Regions from separate parts of the Nocardia sp. CA-119907 genome, predicted to be linked through region 1. Evidence: riboswitches for the same ligand, from Rfam matches in the RefSeq annotation. Region 1 holds a riboswitch; the other holds the start of a gene.
What was found. A riboswitch is a leader RNA that binds a small molecule or an ion and turns the genes downstream of it on or off. The one in region 1 is predicted to bind ZMP and ZTP.
Positions count from the first base shown of each region.

Region 2: it holds a riboswitch for ZMP and ZTP, as region 1 does, so the genes downstream of both, ACQP2D_RS19930 (phosphoribosylaminoimidazolecarboxamide formyltransferase) here and glyA (serine hydroxymethyltransferase) in region 1, are expected to answer to the same signal.

Region 1 covers NZ_CP192091.1:1,495,855-1,501,767, forward strand. The annotation lists gene coaA (type I pantothenate kinase) at 1-175, opposite strand, end outside; gene ACQP2D_RS06825 (DUF885 domain-containing protein) at 352-1,548, shown strand; gene ACQP2D_RS06830 (nitroreductase family deazaflavin-dependent oxidoreductase) at 1,576-2,025, opposite strand; gene ACQP2D_RS06835 (PaaI family thioesterase) at 2,057-2,533, opposite strand; gene ACQP2D_RS06840 (TetR/AcrR family transcriptional regulator) at 2,700-3,269, shown strand; ZMP/ZTP riboswitch at 3,319-3,403, shown strand; gene glyA (serine hydroxymethyltransferase) at 3,518-4,813, shown strand; gene ACQP2D_RS06850 (hypothetical protein) at 5,006-5,311, shown strand; gene ACQP2D_RS06855 (MBL fold metallo-hydrolase) at 5,390-5,913, opposite strand, start outside.
Region 2 covers NZ_CP192091.1:4,522,855-4,528,767, reverse strand. The annotation lists gene ACQP2D_RS19935 (carboxylesterase/lipase family protein) at 1-906, shown strand, start outside; ZMP/ZTP riboswitch at 1,117-1,196, shown strand; gene ACQP2D_RS19930 (phosphoribosylaminoimidazolecarboxamide formyltransferase) at 1,220-2,368, shown strand; gene ACQP2D_RS19925 (LysR family transcriptional regulator) at 2,708-3,613, opposite strand; gene dapA (4-hydroxy-tetrahydrodipicolinate synthase) at 3,686-4,579, shown strand; gene ACQP2D_RS19915 (methyltransferase domain-containing protein) at 4,938-5,705, opposite strand.

The DNA of each region.
Region 1 (5,913 bases):
GACGAGCGAGCGGGAGATAGACCTCGGCGACCTCTTCCAGATCGATCTGTTCGCCGAGGCCGCGAAGTCCGATCAGTTCTTCCTCGGTGAGTACCAGCGGAGTCGACTTACGCAGGGTGCGCCACTGTTTCCGGTCGAATTCCACATAGGGACTCGGCTCGCTCATTCGTGCCACTTACCCGACACTCCGTTCCGGCAAACACGCATACGTGATGCGCCGACGGTATGAGATTCGGTCCAGCTCTCGCATAGCCGAATTCTGCTCTGCGTCAACATCGTGTGAAACGCGGGGTGCCCTACCGGGTGGTAACCGGTCGATACGCAGGCCCATTGCGGCTAATGTCGGCGGGCATGGAAGCGCATCCCCTCGTGACCGAGTACCTGCGACTCGGCTTGGCATTCGACCGGCTGGAGGAAGGGTTCGTCGACGCGTATACCGGCGATCCGGCGTTGCGTCGCGAGGTCGAGAACGCGCCGGCACCGCAGCCGCGCGAGCTGGCCAGGCGGGCCGCGGCACTGCGTGCGGCACTGCCCGCCGCCGGGTTGGCACCGGAGCGGACGGAATTCCTCGATGTGCACCTGCGGGCGCTGGAATGTTCGGGACGCAAGTTCGCCGGGGACGATATCGGCTTCGTCGACGAGGTGCGGGCGTACTTCGATGTCGAGATCGCACCGGGGGATGTCGAGGACTATCGCGATGCGCACCGGCAGATGGACGAGGTGCTGACCGGCGACGGTCCGCTCGCCGAGCGGATGACGGCGTTCCGCAAGGCCGATGAGATTCCGCCGGAGCGGTTGCACGTCTGCGTCGAGGCATTCTCGGGTGCGCTGCGGGAACTGGTGCGCGAGCGTTATCCGCTGCCCGACCACGAGCACGTCACCTATGAGGTGGTCGGGGACAAGCCCTGGTCCGGCTTCAACTACTACCTGGGCAACTACCACTCCAGGGTGGCGATCAACTCCGACCTCAAACAGCATATGGCGCATCTGCCCACCCTCATCGCGCACGAGTCCTATCCCGGACATCACACCGAGCACTGCCGCAAGGAGGCCGGGCTGGTCGAAAATGGGCAGGCCGAGCAGACGCTGTTCCTGGTGAACACCCCGCAGTGTCTGATGGCGGAGGGGCTGGCGGATCTGGCGCTGCGCTCGATCGTCGGACCCGGCTGGGGTAAATGGGCGCAGGAGATCTACGCCGATCTGGGGCTGCGCTTCGAAGGTGAACGCGCGGAACAGCTTTCGAACGCATCGGCCAAATTGCTCGGGGTCAGGCAGGACGCCGCACTGCTGCTGCACGATCAGCACCGCGATGCCGACGAGGTCGCCGGATTCCTGCAGCGCTGGAACCTGACCACCCCCGAACGCGCCCGCCAGTCCCTGCGCTTCCTGTCCTCACCGCTGTGGCGCGCCTACATCAGCACCTATGTCGAGGGCTACCGCCTGCTCGGCGGCTGGCTGGACCGCGCGGCCGACGCCGACGATCGCGCCGACCGCTTCCGCCGCCTCCTCGACGAACCCCTCACCCCCGGCGGTCTGCGCGCCAGATGAGCCCGATACCCGCTCAGCTGTGGCGACCTACGCCGTGGTGAATGTGATGCGCACCGAAATCGGATCCGATTCCAGTGCTTTGATCGTCCATGCCGTGGCTTGGGCGGGGATGCGGCCCTTGGCGAAGCTGCGTGCCCGGGCGACCACGTTGTCATCGGGGACGAAGGCGGCGGTGCCGGTGTACCAGCGCTCGCCGTGACGCAGCCGGACCTGCGGGTTCGCGGCGATATTGCGGGCCCAGCCCGCGCGGTGGCCGTGCTGGGAGATGAGCCAGGCGCCCTCGTCGTCGATCGAAACGGTCACCGGAACGCGGCGTGGCTGACCGGATTTCGCGCCGGTGGTCTCCAGTTCGGCGAGCAACGCGGAGCGGATGCCGATCCGATCCAGCAGTCCGACAGCGGGATTGACGAAATAGCGGCCGATGAGGCGTTCGCGCCGGAACTTGCGCACGGTCGCTGCGGTGCTGCGCTCACTCATGGTGTTCTCCTTCGTCGGCCTGCGGGTCCGCTCAGCGGAAGATGACGCAGGTGGTGGTGCCGTGTGCGACCAGACGGTCCTGGTCGTCGACGATTCGGCCTTCGGCGGTGGCGGTGGTGCGGCCGACGTGGATGGTGGTCCCGGTCGCGATCAGGCGACTGCCGGCGGTCGGCACCGCGCGGATGTAGTTGATCTTCAGTTCCAGCGTGGTGTAGCCGACGCCGGCGTCCAGGGTGGTGTGCACGGCGCAGCCCATGACCGAATCGAGCAGGGTCGCGCAGATGCCGCCGTGCGTGGTGCCGAGCGGATTGGCGAAATCCGGGCGGGTCCGCAGCCCGAAGACCACCTCGCCGTGCTCGAGCTGCTCGATCTCCATGCCGAGCAGATCGCCGATGAACGGCGGCCGCCCTTGCGCCGTCATCGCGGTGCGCAGCAGTTCGAGTCCGGACAGCTGGGCCAGGTCGGTCGGTGCCCATGACTGCGCCTCGCCAGCGCTCGGCTCCGTCATGACCACCGATGTGGCTGTGTTGGATGTTCGCTCGCTGCGCTCGCTCATAAAATCCCGTCCTTTCGATGAACCGATCGGTCCACATCTGTCATGATTGGAGCATGAACCGATCGGTTCACGCAACCATGAGTGCGCGAACAATGAGCACAGCCCAGGGAGGACGCCGATGACCGCGGGCCCGCGCGACCGACTGATCGAAAGCGCCATCGAGCTGGTTCGCGAGCAGGGTGTGCACGCCGCCGGGCTCGCCGCCCTGCTCGAGCGCAGCAGTGCCTCCCGGAATTCGCTCTACCAGCACTTTCCATCCGGTAAGAGCCAACTGGTCGAGGTCGCGACCAAGACGGCGGGCGCGCGCCTGGCCGTCGTGATGGACAAGGTCACCGCGAAGGGCGCGCCCGCGCAATGGGCGAGCGCGCTCACCGACTGGTGGCAGCGCGCCCTCACGCGCAGCTCGTTCAGCACGGGCTGCCCCATCGTCGGTGCCGCCCTCGCCGAATCCGAACCGGGTGTGCAGGCGGCGGCGGGCGCCGCCTTCACCGACTGGACCGACCGGCTCGCGAGCGCATTGTGCGATAACGGTCTATCGGTCGAGCAGGCGCGGTCACTGGCCGGATTCGTGATCAGCGCACTGGAGGGTGCCATCATTCAATCCCGGGCGCTGAAATCCACTCGGCCCCTCGACGACGCGCAGATCCACCTCACCGCGCTGTTGCGGTCCGCCGTGCCCGATGCCTGACGCGCGGGCCGGCAGAGGCGTATCGGCACGTCGCGTACCCACGGATAAGATGGTCGGACGCGACTGGCGCACTCGAGGTGGAAGCAACCACCGGGAAGCACCCTCGCCCCGCACCGCGCGCCTGGGTGCCGGGCTCAAGGGCTTCGGGGTGCGCACCCCGGGGCATCCGGACCACGGAGGTTGCGATGCACACCGAGACACAGAACCCCCTGATCGACGCGGCGCGGACGGCCAATAGACTCGATCAGGTGACGCAGACGACCGCCTCTGTCAATACCCAATCTCTCGGTGAGCTCGATCCCGAGGTCGCGGCCGCGATGGCAGGCGAACTCGCCCGCGAACGCGACACCCTCGAGATGATCGCCTCGGAGAACTTCGTGCCGCGCGCGGTGCTGCAGGCGCAGGGCAGCGTGCTCACCAATAAATACGCCGAGGGCTATCCGGGCCGCCGCTACTACGGTGGCTGCGAGCACGTCGACGTCGTCGAGACCCTCGCCCGCGACCGCGCCAAGGAACTCTTCGGCGCCGAATTCGCCAATGTGCAGCCGCATTCCGGCGCACAGGCCAACGCCGCGGTGCTGATGGCGCTGATGGAGCCGGGCGACCGGCTGCTCGGCCTCGACCTCGCGCACGGCGGTCACCTCACCCACGGCATGCGCCTGAACTTCTCCGGCAAGCTCTACGAAGTGCACTCCTACGGGGTCAGCAAGGAAGACCACCGCATCGATATGGAGGAGCTGCGCAAGACCGCGCTCGCCGCACGTCCGAAGGTGATCGTCGCGGGCTGGTCGGCCTACCCGCGGCACCAGGACTTCGCCGCGTTCCGGGAGATCGCCGACGAGGTCGGCGCCAAGCTGTGGGTCGATATGGCCCACTTCGCCGGTCTGGTCGCCGCCGGTCTGCATCCCTCGCCGGTGCCCTACGCCGATGTGGTGTCCTCCACCGTGCACAAGACCCTCGGCGGTCCACGCTCCGGCCTGATCCTGGCCAAGCAGGAGTACGCCAAGAAGCTGAACAGCTCGGTATTCCCGGGGCAGCAGGGCGGCCCGCTCATGCATGTGATCGCCGCCAAGGCCGTGGCGTTCAAGATCGCCGCGAGTGCCGAATTCAAGGAGCGTCAGGAGCGCACCCTGTCCGGTGCGAAGATCCTGGCCGAGCGGCTCGGCGGCGCCGATGTCAAGGACAAGGGCATCAGCGTCCTCACCGGCGGCACCGACGTCCATCTGGTGCTCGTCGACCTGCGCAACTCCGAACTCGATGGCCAGCAGGGTGAGGATCTGCTGCACGAAATCGGAATCACCGTGAACCGCAATGCCGTTCCGTTCGACCCGCGTCCGCCGATGGTCACCTCGGGCCTGCGCATCGGCACCGCCGCGCTGGCCACCCGTGGCTTCGGCGATGCCGAGTTCACCGAGGTCGCCGACATCATCGCCACCGCGCTCGCGGGTGGTGCCGATGTCGACGCGCTGCGCGCCCGGGTCAGCAAGCTGGCGCGGGAGCTGCCGCTCTACAACGGTCTCGAGGACTGGCGTCTGCTCGGCTGATCACAGTTCGTTTCGACTCGCCTGGGAATTCGGCTCCGCGCCAATAGCAAACCTGCGGTTGTGTGCGCGCTGACCGGGTTTCCAGGCGAATTCGTTCGGTGCGTGCCCGGTCGCGGGGACGTATGTCGCAGCAGTTGTGTCAAGGGCGGATTGCGCTTACCTTTGTCGGTGAATATCCGGCAATGGGGTTGAATGGTGAAGCGTCAGTACGTATTCGGTGTGGGTATCGCGGTGTTCGCGGCGGCGATGCTCGGGGTCGGTGCTCCGGTGGCAAGCGCCAAGGAGGTAGCGCCGGGCGTCAGTTGCAGTGCCGACCTGTGCGACAACGACACCGATGAGGTGTACCGCGTGACCGGCTACGGATATTGCGATGGTGAGTTGAACGCACTGACCCAGTCACTCCAGCCGCACTCCACCGAGCGGATCACCTGCCTCGGTGGCGACGTGGTGGAAGGTTTCTCGGCCACCGGCGCATACGTCTCCAACTTCCCCGGGTAGACCAGGCCCTCGAGAGCGCTGGTTCCCGGCCGCGTCGGCTTCGTGAACTCCGTTGGCGCAGCCGACGCTGATTCAGTGCTACAGAGTTAGCGTGCGGCCGGGGTCGAGAATGTGCACGGTCGTATCTGGGGCGACGTCTGCGCTGGCGTCGCGGTAGAGGTCGGGGCGGTTGCGCGTGGCTTTGGTCATCAGCCGGTCGCCGAGTGGGCCGCTGCTGAACGCGTAGTGGATGGGGACGGCGAGGCGGGGGCGCAGCGCGCGCGTCAGATCGGCGGCCTCGGCGGCATCCATCACAACCTGGTGATTGAACGCCGGGCGGATACGCAGGCCATTGATGGGGAGCAGGGCCAGATCCAATTCCTTGAAGCGGTTCGCGATTTCGTCGAGTTCGGCGATGCGGAGGGTATCGGCGCCGAAGAAGACGGTGTGGCCGTCGGCGCGCAGTACGAAGGTGACCTCGGGTATGCCGTGACCAGCAGGCGTTGCGGTCACCTCGACAGGGCCGAGATGTGTTGTCTGCCAGGGATCCAACTCGACGACATTGCGAAATCCGGCCGCCCGCACCCGTTTCGCGAGGCCGCGCACGACGGCGAACGGCACAT
Region 2 (5,913 bases), 3.0 Mb from region 1:
GCTTCGCCGCTGTCGCGCGGATTGTTCCGGCAGGCGATCATGCAGAGCGGCAATGGCTCCGCGGCGGTCGCCGCCGAAGATGCGCGCAAGCTGGCCGGTGAACTGGCCACCATGCTCGGGATCAATGCCGTCGCAGACGATTTCGGTCGGCTCGGCCCCGAGGGAATTCGCGCCGCGCAGGATAGGCTCACGCTCGAGTTGATGAGCGATCCGGATCCGGAGCGCTGGGGTTCGTCGATCATCGCGAGCGGCCTTGGCATCATGAGTTTGCTTCCCGTGATCGATGGTGAGGTGGTCGAGGGCAGGCCGCTCACCGTGCTCGGCGAGCAGCCCGATCGGGCCATGCCGTTCATCGCGGGATGCACTGCGGAGGAATTTCGCTTCTTCACGGTGCCGACCGGTGTCGGGGCTGGAATCACCGCGGAGACATTGCCTTTCGTCCTCACCCGCTATGGGTTGGACCCCGCCCTCGCGGATATCTATGGAGCCAACCGCCCGGCAGCCGCCCCCGCGGATATCTTCGCCGCGATAGTCACTGATCGGGCCTTCCGTTCCGATACCTTGCACCTAGCGCAATCGATCGCCACCGCGGGCGCGCCGACCTACGCCTACGAGTTCGCTTGGCCGTCGGGCATCGACGGGCTCGGCGCATGTCACGTACTGGAGGTGCCCTTCGTCTTCGATGCGCTCGACGGCGCACATGCACTGACCGGTCCCAACCCACCCCAGCCGCTCGCCGACGAAATCCATTCGGCGTGGGTGGCCTTCGCCGAACACGGCGATCCCGGATGGCCGCGGTTCCAGCCAGATACCCGGCTGGTGCGGATCTTCAACAGCCCGGAATCGGTCGACGTCAGTGATCCGCGTGAAGATGAGTTGGCGGCGTTGCGGAAGTCGGTCGCCTAGGGCAGGGGCTCGCCGCTGGAAGAGAGGTTGTGCGTTCGCTTCGCACAGTTGCTGAGAGCGTGGGTAACTCCCGACAGGTGGACATTGCCGCGAATACGGCAACTGTTTCAGCTTCGTCCTGCGGAAACGTGCTGCGACTCGCAGCGATATGCGGTGGTGTCTTCGCCGTTGTCAGGTGGGCACTGTCCGTGTGCCGCATCATGTTCTAAGGTTGGTGTTCGCGACTGGCGTCACGTGGATAGACCACGAGGAAGCGCACGATCGGAGCGTCGTCCGCCTGGGTGCTCCCGAACTCGAGTTCGGGAGCACGGCAATGGATTTGCGGTACGGCATGAATCCCCATCAGCGGGCCCGGATCATCGACGGCAGTGCCGGTCACATCCGAGTGCTGTGCGGGGTGGCGTCGATGATCAACTATCTCGATGCGCTCAATGCCTGGCAGTTGGTTGCCGACGCACAGCGCGCGACCGACATGGTGGCGGCCGCATCGTTCAAACACGTCTCTCCGGCGGGAGCGGCACTGAACGGGGCGCTCGACGAAACCATGCGCGAGACGTGGGGGCTGGGAACCGGGCAGCTGGGACCGCTTGCCGCAGCCTATGTCCGGGCTCGCGACGCCGATCCTCGATCGTCGTATGGCGACATGATCGCGGTCTCCGAGCCGGTGGACGATGAACTGGCTGAACTGCTGGCAACAGTGGTGTCCGACGGCATCATCGCACCGGGCTACGCGCCCGGTACCGTCGCGAAGCTGGCCCGCAAGAAGCGCGGCCGCTATGTCGTATTCGAGATAGACCCCACCTACCGCCCGCCGGCCACCGAGATTCGCACCGTGTTCGGTGTTGCCATCGAGCAGGACCACGATCGGCAGCCGATCACCGCAGACCTGATTCGCTCCATCGAGGGACCCGCACTCACCGATGCCTCGACCGCGGATGCGTTACTGGGCATGATCACGGCCCGCTACACCCAATCCAACACGGTGGTCCTCGTGCGTGACGGCATGACTGTCGGTGTTGGGGCCGGGCAGCAGTCCCGTGTCGATTGCACCGAGCTCGCCGGAGCCAAGGCGCGAACCTGGTGGCTGCGTAGGCATCACAGCATTCGGAACCTCCCCCTGCCAGCGGATCTGCCGCGTCAGCAGCGGTTGAACTGGCAGATCGCCCTCGCCGCCGGCACCCTCACCGCAACCCAACACCGCGAACTCGCAGAACTGCTCACCCAACCACATCCTCCGATCGAGGCTCGGCAACGCGCAGCATGGAGGCGCCGGCTCAGCGGCATCACTCTGGTCTCCGACGGTTACCTCCCGTTTCGCGACAATATCGACGTCGCCGCCGAACACGGAGTCGCCGTCGTCGTCGAACCGACGGGCGCCCTCCACGGCGACACGATCGCCGACGCCTGCCGCGAACATCGCCTAGCACTCGCCCGCACAGAACTCCGCCTGTTCCACCACTGACCCGAACATTCACGCGACCGTCCGTGTCACCGGGTGGCTCGGTGACGCAGGCGCTCTGGCCGTGTACGGGGTCCGGCTCCCGAGCTACCCGGTTGTCGCAAGCCGTGTCCGTCGGAAGCGTCGGGTGACCGGGCGGATAAGGTCGGTTGACCCCGAGAGCAGGACTGCTGTCATCGTCGCGAAGTCTGCGGGGCGCAGATGTTCGGCCTCGCCACCCCGGATGTCCGCCTCGCGTAGCGTTCTCCAGCGACTACTGCTTGATACACCGACGCGTGCGGGTAGCGCCGGTTACTGGCTGCGGTGGATGGTGGTGTTCGGTAGCCGAGTCGGCACGTGGGCTCAGTGTGATTCGAGCACGCGGGGTGACGGTTCGCTGGAAATTGTTGTGGCGGAAGCACGTAATGCGGTGCGGGCCGCGATCACGGCCGGGTGGGTGCCGGTGCCTCGCCGGTAGGCCAAGTGGGTTTTGCGGCGTGTCGGCAGGGCGGTCAGCACCACGTTGGGTGGTGGGGTGCGTGCGCCGAGTTGTGGGACGAGGGCGACGCCCTGTCCGGCCGCGACCAGTGCGAGGACGGTGCTGAAGTCGTCAACGTGGTGGCGCACCCGTGGCGTGAATCCGACTGCCTGGCAAGCCCGGATCGTCATCGTGTGGCAGAGCGTGCCCGGTGTGCCGACGATCCAGGAGGCGGTACGGTGCTCGGATAGTGGCACGTCGGTTCGGGCGGCCAGGTAGATCGTCTCCTCCAGCAATGGTTCGGTGTCCAGGGCGGGATCGGGCTCGGCGGGCACATAGTCGTACTCCTGGACCAGTGCGATATCCACTATGTCGGTGCGCAACGCGTCCGGGACGGTCGCCGGATCCAGTTCCGTCACAAGCAGTTCCAGTCGCGGATGGTCTCGGCTGAGCGCGATGAGGGCCGGGGACAGGATGGTCGCGACTGCCGTCGGGAAGGCGCCGATGCGCAGCGTTCCGGTGAGCGCGGCGCGGGAGGCCGCGAGATCGGCCGTGGCCTGCTCGAGCGCGGCGAGAATGGTCTCCGCGTGTTCGACCAGGGTGAGCGCGGCGGGTGTGAGGATGACGCGTCGTCCGGTTCGCTCGAGCAGCGGCACACCGGCTTCCCGTTCCAGCGCGGTCAACTGCTGGGAGACGGCCGACGGCGTATAGCTCATCGCCTCGGCGACCGCCGCGATCGTCTTGCGGTGGGCCAATTCGCGCAGCAGGCGCAGCTTGCGAACATCGAGCATCAGCTCAGCTTATGCTTATCTGAACAAATGTGAACTGGACCTGAAGCATCGGCGCGCGGCAGTCTGGGAGCCATGACGCTCACCGGCCTGTTCGTCCCACTGATCACGCCTTTCTCCGCCAACGGCGAATTGGCTGCCGATGCCCTTGCTGGTCTCACCCATGACGTACTCGAGAACGGCGCGACAGGAATCGTCGCCCTCGGTACCACCGCCGAAACCGCCACCTTGACCCCCGATGAGCGCCGCCGCGTCCTCGACATCTGCGGCACCGTCTGCCGAGAACGCAACGCCCCGTTGATCGCCGGTGCGGGCACGAACTCCACCGCCGCCTCGGCCGAAGCCCTCGCCGCTCTCGGCTCCACCGTGACCGCCGCGCTCACCGTCGTCCCGTACTACACCCGCCCCTCGGAAGCGGGCGTCCTCGCCCACTTCCGCCACCTGGCCGCCGCTAGCCCGGTCCCCCTCATCATCTACAACATTCCGCACCGCACCGGCCGCACGCTGAGTCCCGACACCCTGCACCAACTGGCCAGCATCCCGAACATCATCGGCTTCAAACACGCGGTCGGCAGCATCGACGACACCACCATCACCCTGATGAGCGCCCTCCCATCGGATGCTTCCGTCCTCGCTGGCGACGACCTGCACGCCGCCCCACTCCTCGCCCTCGGCGCATCGGGCGCCATCCTCGCCAGCGCCCACCTGGCCACTCCTGCCTTCGCCACCCTGATCCGCCTGTGGCACAGCGGCCCCATCCCGGAAGCTCGCCGACTCACCCACCGCCTGACCCCCCTCTCCGCAGCCCTTTTCGCCGAACCCAACCCCGCAGTCATCAAATCCGCCCTAGCCGCCCAAGGCCGCATCCCTACTCCCTCCGTCCGCCTCCCCCTCCTCCCCGCCTCCCCCGAAACCACAGCCTCCGCCCTAGAAGCCCTGGCTCAAATCCCCACGTCCGTCCCCGCCTGACCACCAGCACTTCATCCCGGTGCCCGTCATCTTTTGCGATGTCATGCGACAGCGAAACCGTCCTCCAGATATGCCGTCACGCCCTCGGCGCGAGCCCGGCGCGCTGCTGCCGCGCCGAGCCAGCACGTCGGGAAGTCGCTTCGCGGCCTCGACGCCATCGCGCCATGCCCGGCTTCGAAGCTCTTCCGCCTGAAGGGGTATCGCCGCTGTCTGATCGGCGCTGATGCACTCCATCGTTGACGAAAACTACAGGGACACTTGGTGGCCAATGACTAAGCGTCGTCGCACAGGAGCTGCGGGACATGATTGCAACCAGGGAACTTCAGTGCGACGCCACAGCGTCTGCAATAACTAGGCGCTATCGGATCCCGACCAGGACGCGGTCGTCGCCGTACTGCCACACGATTCCGGCTTCGGCCAAGCCCGCGTCGTACGCGAAGGCGATGTAGTCGTGGACGGTAGGTCGGTCGTGAACCGTGTCAGCGAATCCCCCGTCGCGCAGGCGCACCAGGTCGGCGAGTTCAGGAGCGCGGTCGACCGCGGCCCACCACGCCTCCCAATCCTCCGAGCATGCAGTTCCCACCCGTTCGGCGCGGCGGGCGGTCATCGCTCTGCCCAGCGCGTCCAGCCGCGAGCCGGTCGCCCCCTCGTAGAAGTGGTCTCCGTTGATGAACAGACCGCCGGGTGCGAGGACGGCCGCGCAGGTCCGGATCAGCGCGCGCAGCGGTTCACGGTTCATCCAATGCAGAGCAGTGGTGCTCACGAAGGCATCGGGCGCTCGATGCAGTCGAAGTCTGTCGAGCCAATCACGCTCGCGCAGATCAATGTTCACCGTACGGAATCGCGGTGACCCCAGGCTCATCTCGGCCAAGGCCAACAGAAGCGGATCCACGTCCACGCCGACAATCGTGGCGGCGGGCATTCGCGTGAGCAGCCGGTCCGACAGCGTTCCCGGCCCGACGCCGAGGTCGACGATCAACGGGTCCATCCGGCCGACGAGTTCGGTCAAGACGTCACCGATGACCTCGAACCGCTGTTCGCGATCGGGCATGTAGTGCTCTTGCTGGCGATCCCACCGGTCGATCCAGTACCGCGCTCGCGATATATCGAGCTTGCTAGTCGTCACACGAATCCTCCTCGAAGGTAAGGTATTTCGCGCAGCCTGCGATAACCGCCGCCCAGTCGGCTCCGGTCGGTGTGGTTCGAGGCATCAGCATAAGTGCGCCGAGCCCAAGATCAGACCATTTGGTCCGGTTCGGAGCGAAAAGACTTCCTCGAGCGCTGACGACCCCAGCACATCCGTCGGTCGCGCCGCGAGCACCATCACAGTGCTT